DNA from 2 places in the Hydrogenophaga sp. R2 genome. Region 1 is predicted to be linked to the other one. Evidence: predicted binding sites of a transcription regulator. Region 1 holds the regulator's gene; the other holds the start of a gene.
The links. The regulator sigma-54, encoded in region 1, starts transcription at its own class of promoters, with help from an activator protein. The targets are predictions, from matches to a motif close to TGGCANGNAANCTGCTTT.
Positions count from the first base shown of each region.

Region 1 (5,584 bases):
GCTTCGTGGCCGGTCTCCTGGTGGGCCTGGGCGCGGCGCTGGCCGTGGCCGTGTATGTGACCAAGGTGCCGGTGCCCTTCGTGGACCGGGGCCTGTCCCGCGATGCCGGCGCCGATGCCAAGGAAGCCGAGCGCAACAAGGGCTGGAACCCGAACGCCGCGGCCACCCGCACGCCGGGTGCAGCCCCTGCGCCGGCCGCACCGGCCACGGGCGACACGGCGGCCGGCACGGTGTCGGTCCCGCCCGCCGACGGCAAGCCCCTGCCGGCGCCCGCCACCGCCCCGGCCGCTGGCAAGACCCCGGCCGACCCGCTGGGCGACCTGATGCAGCAGCGCACCGGTCAGGCGCCCGCCGCCGGTGCCGCCACCCCGCCCACGGCGGCCGCCGCACCCGGTCTGGACCCGTTCAACTACTTCGTGCAGGCCGGGGCCTTCCGCACCCCCGAAGACGCCGAGACCCAGCGCGCCAAGCTGGCCATGATGGGCATCGACGCCCAGGTCAGCGAACGCGAGCAGAACGGCCGCACCGTGTACCGCGTGCGCGTCGGTCCGTTCACCCAGAAAGCCCTGGCCGAACTCACCCAGGAGCAGCTCAATGTGAACGGGGTGGAGTCGGCCCTGGTGCGCGTCCAGCGCTGACGAGCGGCCACCCGGGAACTTTTGTCCGGCCAACCCCGCCCAAACGCCATTCCCTTCAGGAGCCCCAACGCATGCAACGCCGTGATTTCTCCCGTTCCCTCCTGGCCGCCGGTGCCGTCACCCTGACCGGAACCGCCCTGCCGGCCTTCGCCCAGCGCGTCGCGCCCAAGGAAGGCACCGATTACCAGCGCCTGGCCAAGCCGGCCCCTGTGCAGGCGCCGCCCAGCCAGGTCGAGGTGGTGGAGTTCTTCGCCTACAGCTGCATCCACTGCGCCAACTTCGAGCCCGCCTTCGAGGAGTGGATCGCCCGCCAGCCCGCTTATGTGACGGTGCGCCGCGTCCCGGTGGCCTTCAGCCCGGCCTTCGTGCCCATGCAGCGCCTGTACTACACCCTGGAAGCCATGGACCAGGTCAAGGCCTTGCACGCCAAGGTGTTCGAGGCCATCCACGGCCAGCGCCTGCCGCTGACCACGGCCGGCCCCATCACCGACTGGGTGGTCAAGCAGGGTCTGGACCGCGCCCGGTTCACCGAGATCTTCAACTCGGCCGCCATCGGCACCAAGGCCCAGCAGGCCGCCTCGCTGCAGGAGGCCTATGCGGTGGAAGGCACGCCCGCCATGGGCGTGGCCGGCCGCTACTACATCAGCGGCCAGGGTCCCCGCACCCTGACGGTGGCCAGCGCACTGATCGCCGAGGTCCGCAAGGCCTGAAGCCCTGCCTTTTTTGCAAGGCCTGAAGCCCTGCCTTTTTCTCTCTCGCGGGGCCCCGTTTCGACGGGGCCTCGTCGTTACAATGCATGCAAGTTTCGTGCCCTGGACGACCATGCCTGCATTCCCCTTTTCGAGCTTGTCCCGCCTGCCGGCCTGGTGCCTGCTGGCGGCCCTGTGCAGCGCGCCGACGGCCCATGCCGAAAAAGCCGACCGCGACAAGCCCATGAATGCCGAGGCCGACGCCCTGCGCTACGACGACGCCCGCCAGACCAGCGTCTTCACCGGCAACGTGATCATCACCAAGGGCACCATCGTCATCCGCGGTGCCCGGGTGGAGGTGCGGCAGGACACCGCCGGCAACCAGTTCGGCGTGGCCACCGGTCAACGGGCGTTCTTCCGCCAGAAGCGCGAGGGCGTGGACGAATTCATCGAAGGCGAGGCCCAACGCATCGATTACGACAGCCGCGCCGACACCGTCAAGTTCACCGGTGACGCCGTCATGCGCCGCTACAAGGGCACCCAGCTCAACGACGAGACCCTGGGCAACGTCATCGTCTACAACAACACCACCGACGTGTTCACCGTGGACGGCGGCGAGGCGGCCCGCGGTCCGGGCAACCCGTCCGGCCGCGTGCGGGCCATGCTCACCCCGAACCCCAAACCCGCTCCGGCCGGTCAGGCGCCGGCTGCCCGTCCGCCGGCCGACGGCGCCACGCTGCAACCCAGCCGCCAGATCGAGGGAGGCCGTCCTTGACCGCCAATGCCCAGGTCAGCCGGCTCGAGGCCAAGGGCCTCAAGAAGTCCTACGGCAGCCGGCTGGTGGTGAAGGATGTGTCCCTGGCCGTGTTCAAGGGCGAAGTGGTGGGCCTGCTGGGGCCCAACGGCGCCGGCAAGACCACCTCGTTCTACATGCTGGTGGGGCTGCTGCGGTCCGATGGCGGGCAGATCCTGCTGGACGGCCAGTCCATCGAGCGCCAGCCCATCCACCGCCGCGCGCGGCTGGGCCTGGGCTACCTGCCGCAGGAAGCCTCCATCTTCCGCAAGCTGTCGGTGGCCGACAACGTGCGTGCCGTGCTGGAGCTGCAGGAGGACGACGATGGCCGGCCCCTGTCCAGGGCGGTGGTGGAGCAGCGGCTGGATGCCCTGCTGCAGGAGCTGCATGTGGACCACCTGCGCGATTCGCCCGCCCCGGCGCTGTCCGGCGGTGAACGCCGCCGGGTCGAGATCGCCCGCGCGCTGGCCACCAACCCGCGCTTCATCCTGCTCGACGAGCCCTTTGCCGGCATCGACCCGATCGCCGTCATCGAGATCCAGCGCATCATCGGTTTCCTGCGCTCGCGCGGCATCGGTGTGCTGATCACCGACCACAACGTGCGCGAGACGCTGGGCATCTGCGACCGGGCCTACATCATCAACGACGGGCATGTGCTGACCAGCGGCACGCCGGCCGAGATCGTGGAGAACGCGGACGTGCGCCGGGTCTACCTCGGCGAACACTTCCGGATGTAAAGATGGCCCCCACGCGATGAAGCAAGGACTGTCGCTCCGGGTCTCGCAGCATCTGGCGCTCACGCCCCAGCTGCAGCAGTCCATCCGCCTGCTGCAGCTCTCCACGCTGGAGATGGCGCAGGAGGTCGAGCAGATGCTCGACGAGAACCCGTTCCTGGAGCGTTCCGACGACACCGCAGAGCGCGAGGCCTTCGGCATCGAGCAGACCGACGCCCCGGTGAGCGCCGGTGAGCAGATCGCCGACACCTTGCTGGCGCCCGGCGCCGACCGCCTGCCTGACACCGCCGGCCCGGGCACCGACGCGGGCACCGAGAGCTCGGAGGTCGATCTCGAAGCCCGCCTGGACGGCGCCACCCCGGTGGAGGAAAGCTGGGAGGGCGACGGCACGGTGGACATCGTGGCCGACGACAGCGAGTGGGGCGGTGATGCCCCGGCCCGCCAGCGCAACGACGGCGACGACGACACCGCCAGCGCCGCCGACCTGGCCAGCATCCCGGTCACGCTGCAGGCGTTTCTGCACGACCAGGCCCGCTGCCTGCGCATCTCCGAAGAAGACCTGCGGGCGCTGGTGTACCTGATCGAGTCGCTCAACGACGACGGCTACCTGGACGAAGACCTGCCCTCGCTCGCTCTGGGCCTGATGCACCTGGAAGGCACCGACACGGCGGTCAATGCCGATGCGGCCCTGGCCCTGCAGGAAGCCACCACCCAGCGCCTGGCCATTGCCCTGCAGTGGCTGCAGCACATGGAGCCCACCGGCGTGGGGGCCCGCAACCTGGCCGAATGCCTGCGCCTGCAGATCCTGGAGCAGCGCAACACGCCGGTGGCCCGTGCCGCGCTGGCCATCGTCGGGCACCCGCTGGAGCTCATGGCCAAGCGCGACATCAAGCGCCTGTGCGCCCTCACCGGCGCCGATGACGACACCGTGCGCGGGGCACTCGCCCTCATCTCGCGCCTGGAACCCAAGCCGGGCCGCCGTTTTGTGGACGTGGAGCGCAACGTGGTGGTGCCCGACGTGATCGTCGAGCGCGCCGGGCGCGGCTTCAAGGTGTCGCTCAATCCGGAGGTCATGCCGCGCCTGCGGGTGCACGATGTGTACGCCGGAGCGCTGCGGCAGAACCGCGGCGGCGGTGACGCCGGCCATGCCGGCATGCAGCAGCGGCTGCAGGAAGCGCGCTGGTTCATCAAGAACATCCAGCAGCGCTTCGACACCATCCTGCGGGTCTCCAGCGCCATCGTGGAGCGGCAGCGCAACTTCTTCATGCACGGCGAACTCGCCATGCGCCCGCTGGTGCTGCGCGAGATCGCCGACGAACTGGGCCTGCACGAATCCACCATCAGCCGCGTGACCACCGCCAAGTACATGGCCACGCCGTTCGGCACCTACGAACTCAAGTACTTCTTCGGCTCCAGCCTGGGCACCGAGACCGGCGGCAATGCGTCCAGCACGGCGGTGCGGGCGCTGCTCAAGCAGTTCATCGCGTCCGAAGAGCCGGGCAAGCCGCTGTCGGACAACCAGCTCTCCGACCTGCTGCGCGAGCAGGGCATCGAATGTGCCCGCCGCACGGTGGCCAAGTACCGCGAGGCGCTGCGCATCGCCCCGGCGAACCTACGCAAATCCCTGTGAACCAACTGCATCTCTTTCTGCCCTGCGCCGCCGGCGTGGAGGACTTCCTGGCCGACGAGGTGCAGCGCATCACCGGCGCCGAGCGCGTCTACAAGGCGCGGGCCGGTGTGTCGCTGCAGGCCTCGTGGCGCGATGCGCTGCAGCTCAACCTGCACAGCCGGCTGGCCCAGCGGGTGCTGGTGCGGCTCTGGCATGGCGGCTACCGCAGCGAACAGGACCTGTACAACGCGGCGTCCGAGGTGGCCTGGGAGATCTGGTTCACGCCGAAGCAGACCATCAAGGTCGAAATCACGGCGCAGCACAGCCCGCTGACCAGCCTGAACTTCGCGGCGCTGAAGATCAAGGACGCGGTGTGCGACCGCTTTCGTGCCAAGCGGGGCGAACGCCCGAGCGTGGACACCACCTGGCCCGATGTGCGCCTGTATGCCCACCTCACCACCGACACCGTCACGCTCTACATCGACACCTCGGGCGAGCCGTTGTTCAAGCGCGGCTGGCGCGAGGACAAGGGCGATGCCCCGCTGAAGGAAACCCTGGCCGCCGCCATGATCGCGGCCACCGGCTGGAACGGCGCCACGGCCGCATCGCTGGACGACATCGATCCGCTGTACGACCCCTGCTGCGGCAGCGGCACCGTGGCCATCGAGGCGGCGCAGATGGCGCTGCGCATCGCGCCGGGCTTGAACCGTCGCTTTGCCTTCGAGAAGCTGCTGCCCTACCAGTCCCATGTGTGGCAGGGCCTGCGGGATCAGGCGGTGCAGGCAGAGCGGGTGTGGCCCGAAGGCCATGCCCCCATCGTGTTCGGCAGCGACGTGTCCTTCCGCATGGTCGACTTTGCCCAGCGCAACGCCGAGCGCGCCGGTGTGGCCCACGCGCTCGATCTGCGCGGCGGTGACGCGCTGCAGCGCATGCCACCCACCACCCGCCCCGGCGTGCTGCTGCTCAACCCGCCCTATGGCGAGCGCATTGCGGCCGCCGGTGTGGCCGGCCAGAACGCGGCCGAGCGGGCGCGCCAGCGTGCCCCGCGCACCTTCACCGTGGGTGCGCGCACTGCGCCCGCCCCGGCCGAGCCGCACGGCCGCGAAAGCGCGCAGATGAGC
Region 1 is NZ_JBBHZN010000003.1:412,660-418,243, forward strand. Features, by position in the region: gene WD026_RS13275 (SPOR domain-containing protein) at 1-638, shown strand, start outside; gene WD026_RS13280 (thiol:disulfide interchange protein DsbA/DsbL) at 710-1,348, shown strand; gene lptA (lipopolysaccharide transport periplasmic protein LptA) at 1,461-2,102, shown strand; gene lptB (LPS export ABC transporter ATP-binding protein) at 2,099-2,857, shown strand; gene rpoN (RNA polymerase factor sigma-54) at 2,874-4,484, shown strand; gene WD026_RS13300 (THUMP domain-containing class I SAM-dependent RNA methyltransferase) at 4,481-5,584, shown strand, end outside.

Region 2 (5,584 bases), 350 kb from region 1:
CACCGGCGACCGCACACCCATTCCCCGGCCCGAGCCGGTGAACCTGGGCTACAAGCCCGAACACGTGGCCACCGTGCTGCGCGCCATGCAGGCGGTGACCACCGAAGGCACGTCCACCCGGGTGTTTGCCGGTGCGCCGTACACCAGCGGTGGCAAGACCGGCACCGCCCAGGCGGTGACCATCGGCCAGAAAGACAAATACGACGCCCGCAAGCTGGAAGAGCACCAGCGCGACCACTCGCTGTACGTGGCGTTTGCGCCGGTGGAGGCCCCCCGGGTGGCGCTGGCCGTGGTGGTGGAGAACGCCGGCTTTGGCGCGGCCGCTGCCGCCCCCATCGCCCGCCGCGTGTTCGACTACCTGATCGCAGGCCTTTACCCGAACCCGCAGGACATTGCCGCCGTGCAGGCCGGCCAGGCCGGTGCACCGGTGGGCACGCCGCTCAAGCTCAGCGAGATGGCGCCACAGTGACCGCGGCGCGGGACGTCAGGGCATGCGCACCCAGGCGTCCCACCCGGTCTTGAGGATCAGGGCCGACACCACCACGATGAAGGCCTCCCGCACGAAACCGCTGCCGTGCTTGAGCGCCATGCGCGTGCCCAGCACGCTGCCCACCACGTTGGCCAGACCGAGCGCCACCACGTAGTGCCACCAGATGTGGCCCTTCCAGGCAAACAGCGACAGCGCCGCCACGTTGGAGGCCACATTGAGCAGCTTGGCGCTGGCACTGGCGTGCAGGAAGTCGTAACCCAGCCAGCGCACGAACAGGAACACCAGGAAGCTGCCGGTGCCCGGGCCGAAGAAGCCGTCGTAGAAGCCGATGGTCACGCCCAGCACGCAGGCCGCCGCCGTTTCGCGCCGGCCGCTGAAGCGGGGCGCGTGGTCGCGGCCCAGGTCCTTGCGGGCCAGGGTGTAGATCAGCACCGCCAGCAGCACCAGGGGCAGCAGTGCCCGCAGCGAATCGGGCGAGACCTGGGTGACCACCCAGGCGCCCAGCATGGAGCCGGCAAAGGCCAGGCCGGCGGCCGGCAGCAAGGCATGCCAGGGCATCTCGACCCGGCGGGCGTACTGCACCGTGGCCGAGATGGTGCCCCACACCGACGCGCTCTTGTTCACGCCCAGCAAGGTGGCCGGGTGGGCTGACGGAAAGGTGGCAAACAGGGCGGGCAGCAGCAACAGGCCGCCACCGCCCACGATGGAGTCGACGAAGCCGGCGGCCAGCGAGGCCAGGGAGATGAGCAGGAGTTCCATGGGTCGATCAGGGCAATCGGCGATTGTCGCTGCCCGCGTCGGCCAAAAAAAAGCCGACCTGGTCGGGTCGGCTGGGATGCGTCCGGCGGTCTCTGTGGACCTTGATCCGGGTGTGTTCTGGTTGGACTGGGTTGTCTCCTCGGTCCCCCGCGGTACGCCGCAGGTGCTGCGGCAGCGAGTGCATGCACTGTAGGGTATGGCACCAGCACAGTGCATACGGGCTTTCCCTGCATTGGCACAGGAAATGCTGAGCGGTCCTACCTGTTACGAAAGGTATGCCCGATGCACCGGATTCGACGTTTTTCCCGTCCGTTCCTTCCCGCGTTCCACCGCCTGCCGCACCGCCATGCAGCCCTGACGGGCCTCTGGGCCTCCCTGGGCATGTCCCTGCCCGCCGCTGCCGAACAGGCCTCCGGGCCGGCGCTGGTGGCGGCCAGCACCCTGCAGGGGGCCGACACCGCCTGGCTGATGGTGAGCACCGCGCTGGTGCTGCTCATGACGCTGCCCGGCATCGCCCTGTTCTATGGCGGCATGGTGCGCCGCTTCAACGTGATCAACACCATGGCCAGCGTGGTGGGCATTGCGGCCCTGGTCAGCGTGCTGTGGTTTGCGCTGGCGTACTCCCTGGCCTTCACCCCGGGGGGTGCGGCCGGCGGCTTCATCGGCGGGCTGGAGCGCATCGGCTTTGCCGGGCTGGACTTTCTGGGCAGCACCGGGCAGGTGGCCGTGAGCCACATGGCGCGGCATGTGCCGGAGTCGGTGTTCGCCATGTTCCAGCTCACCTTTGCCATCATCACCTGCGCCCTGGTGGTGGGCGCGCTGGTGGAGCGCATGCGCTTTGCGGCCCTGCTGCTGTTCACGGCGCTGTGGCTGCTGGCGGTGTACGTGCCGATCGCCCACTGGGTGTGGGAGCCGGGCGGCTGGCTGGCGCAGCTGGGCGCGCTGGACTTTGCCGGCGGCGCGGTGGTGCACATCAACGCCGGTGCCGCCGCGCTGGTGGTGGCGTATGCCCTGGGCCCTCGCAGCGGCTACGGCCGCGAACCCTTCGTGCCCTTCAACCTGGGCCTGACCATGGCCGGCACCGGACTGCTGTGGGTGGGCTGGTTCGGCTTCAACGCCGGCTCGGCGCTGGCGGCCGACGGTCGCGCCGGTCTGGCCATGGCGGTCACGCACCTGGCGGCGGCCAGCGGTGCCATCGCCTGGATGGCGGCCGAATGGCTGGCCCGCAAGCGCGCCACGCTGCTGGGCCTGTGTTCGGGCGTGGTGGCCGGTCTGGTGGCCATCACGCCGGCGGCCGGTTTCGTGACGCTGCGCGGCGCGCTGGTGATCGGCCTGGTGGCCGGCGTGGCCTGCTACTGGGGCGCCACCGCGCTCAAGCGCATGCTGCGCGCCGACGACTCGCTCGATGTGTTCGGCGTGCACGGCGTGGGCGGTCTGGTGGGCGCGGTGCTCACCGGCCTGCTGGCCGACCCGGCCATTTCGGGCGTGCAGGCCAGCCTGACGGCCCAGCTGATCGCCTGCGTGGCGGTGCTGGGCTACAGCGTGCTCATGACCACCGTGGTGCTGTGGGTCACCTCGCGCTTCGTGGCGCTGCGGGTGAGCGAAGGGGCGGAGCGCACCGGGCTGGACCTGTCGCTGCACAACGAACAGCTGGGGCACTGAGCCATGAGCGGATCGACCGATCTGTTCGGCATCGCGGCGCATCTGCACGTGCTGCTGCGGCGCAAGACCGGACGGGTGACCGACACCGAATGGATGGCGGTGAATGCCGACTACGCGCGCGAGATCGCGCGGGTGGCCCGGCGCGCCGCCGAGGTGGACGGCCATGCCGAGTTGCTGCCCTGGGCCGAGAAGCTGGAAGCCGCGCTGCAGGCCCGGGCCGAGCCGGCGCGCAGGCCGCTGCTGCAGGCGGCGGCCGACACGCTGCGCGCCGGGCAGGTGCCGGCTGCACCGCCGCCGCCCGAGACGCCGGCGTCGCCCGACAGCAAGTACGTCGGCCGGCTGCGCTGACGCCTTGCCGGTGCCGGGCCGTCACTGCCCGGCCATGATCCAGCGGGCAGCGCGCTCGGCCATCATCAGCGTGGGGCTGTTGGTGTTGCCGCTGGTGATGACCGGCATGACGCCGGCATCCACCACGCGCAGACCGGCGATGCCGCGCACGCGCAGGTGGCTGTCCACCACCGCCATCGGGTCGTCGGCGCGGCCCATGCGGGTGGTGCCCACCGGGTGGAAGATGGTGCTGGCGATGTCGCCGGCCAGGCGGGCCAGTTCCTCGTCGGTCTGGTACTGCACGCCGGGCTTGAACTCTTCGGGCTTGTAAGGGGCCAGCGCCGGCTGCGACACGATGCGCCGCGTCACCCGCAGGCTGTCGGCCGCCACCTGGCGGTCTTCCGGCGTGCTGAGGTAGTTGGGCGCAATGGCCGGCGCGTCCTCGAAGCGCGCGCTGGTGATGTGCACATGGCCCCGGCTGGTGGGGTTGAGGTTGCACACGCTGGCGGTGAAGGCCGGGAAGCGGTGCAGCGGCTCGCCGAAGGCATCCAGGCTGAGCGGCTGCACGTGGTACTGGATGTTCGGGTACGGCTGGTCGGGCGAGCTGCGGGTGAAGGCACCGAGCTGGCTGGGCGCCATGCTCATGGGGCCGGAGCGCTTGAGCACGTACTCCATGCCGATCATGGCCTTGCCCCACAGCGAGTTGGCCAGGGTGTTGAGCGTCTTCACGCCCTGCACCTTGTAGACCGAGCGGATCTGCAGGTGGTCCTGCAGGTTCTCGCCCACGCCGGGCAGGTCGTGCACCACCGGCACACCGTGCTGCTGCAGCAAGGCCCCCGGGCCGATGCCGGAGAGCTGCAGGATCTGCGGCGAGCCCACGGCGCCGGCGCTCAGGATCACCTCGCCCCGCGCCTGCACCGTGACCATCTCGTCACCCGTCCAGACCTGCACGCCGGTGCAGCGCTTCTGGCCGTCGGCACCGGTCTGGACCACCAGGCGCGCCACCTGGGCCGAGGTCCACAGCTCGAAGTTGGGACGGCCATAGCAGGTGGGCCGCAGGAAGGCCTTGGCCGTGTTCCAGCGCCAGCCGGAACGCTGGTTGACCTCGAAATAGCCCACGCCTTCGTTGTTGCCGCGGTTGAAGTCCTCGCTGGCCGGAATGCCGGCCTGCTGCGCGGCCTGGGCGAAAGCATCGAGCACGTCCCAGCGCAGCCGCTGCTTCTCCACCCGCCATTCGCCGCCGGCCTGGCGGTGCCGCAGCACCTCGCGCCACGGATCACCGGCCACGCTGCCCTCCAGCAGCTCGGCCTGCACACCCTTGGCACCGTGCCAGCCGGAGGCGCCCTTGTAGTGGTCCTCGTGCAGCTTGAAGTAGGGCAGCACGCGGTCCCACGACCAGTCGGCATCGCCGGTGATCTCGGACCAGCGCTGGTAGTCGCGCTGCTGGCCGCGCATGTAGATCATGCCGTTGATGCTGGAGCAGCCCCCCAGCGTCTTGCCGCGCGGGTAACGCAGGCGGCGTCCGTTCAGGCCGGCGTCGGCCTCGGTCTGGTAGAGCCAGTCGGTGCGCGGGTTGCCGATGCAGTACAGGTAGCCCACCGGAATGTGGATCCAGTGGTAGTCGTCCTTGCGGCCGGCCTCGATCAGCAGCACGCGCTTGGAGGCGTCCGCGCTCAGGCGGTTGGCCAGCAGGCAGCCCGCCGTGCCGGCGCCGATGATGATGTGGTCGAACGTCAGCTCGTTGGTTGCGGTGCTCATGGGTGAGACCCCTTGTTCATGTCGTCATCGGCCGGATCGTCGGCCATCTCGTCGTCCAGCCGGTACTCGCCCCGGTGGAAGGCCGCCAGCACCGCCTCGGCCTGTAACTTGCAGCCCTCGGGCACCAGCACCCGCACCGGAATCGCCGGCGCCAGCAAGCCATGCGCCTGCACCAGGTTCGCATCCGCCACAGCAGCCGGCACCCTGGCCGCCTGCAGCACCCCGCGCAGCATGAAGGCCTCCATCGGCTGAAAGACCGTGGTCAGCGTGACCCAGTCCCCCAGCTCCGGCGAGTAAGAACTGTTCAGCTCATCCATGCCGCCTCCGCAAAACGCCACCCGGCGAAAGTGCCTCCATCCAGGGTGACCGAGGGTCCGGCTCCGCCGGCCCAAGGGTCACGTCCCCCCTCCGGGGGGAAGCGCCGAAGGCGCGCAGGGGGGGCTCGTTACTTCGCCGTGGGCATGACGAACTCGGCGCCCTTGCCGATGCTCTCCGGCCAGCGCTGCATGATCGACTTCTGCTTGGTGTAGAAGCGCACGCCCTCTTCGCCGTAGGCGTGCATGTCGCCGAACAGGCTCTTCTTCCAGC
Region 2 is NZ_JBBHZN010000003.1:62,282-67,865, forward strand. Features, by position in the region: gene mrdA (penicillin-binding protein 2) at 1-469, shown strand, start outside; gene WD026_RS11605 (sulfite exporter TauE/SafE family protein) at 485-1,249, opposite strand; gene WD026_RS11610 (ammonium transporter) at 1,631-2,911, shown strand; gene WD026_RS11615 (hypothetical protein) at 2,915-3,259, shown strand; gene WD026_RS11620 (GMC family oxidoreductase) at 3,281-4,996, opposite strand; gene WD026_RS11625 (putative signal transducing protein) at 4,993-5,313, opposite strand; gene WD026_RS11630 (CoA-acylating methylmalonate-semialdehyde dehydrogenase) at 5,442-5,584, opposite strand, start outside.
Region 2: the regulator sigma-54 is predicted to act here: its motif matches at 1,483-1,500, upstream of WD026_RS11610 (ammonium transporter).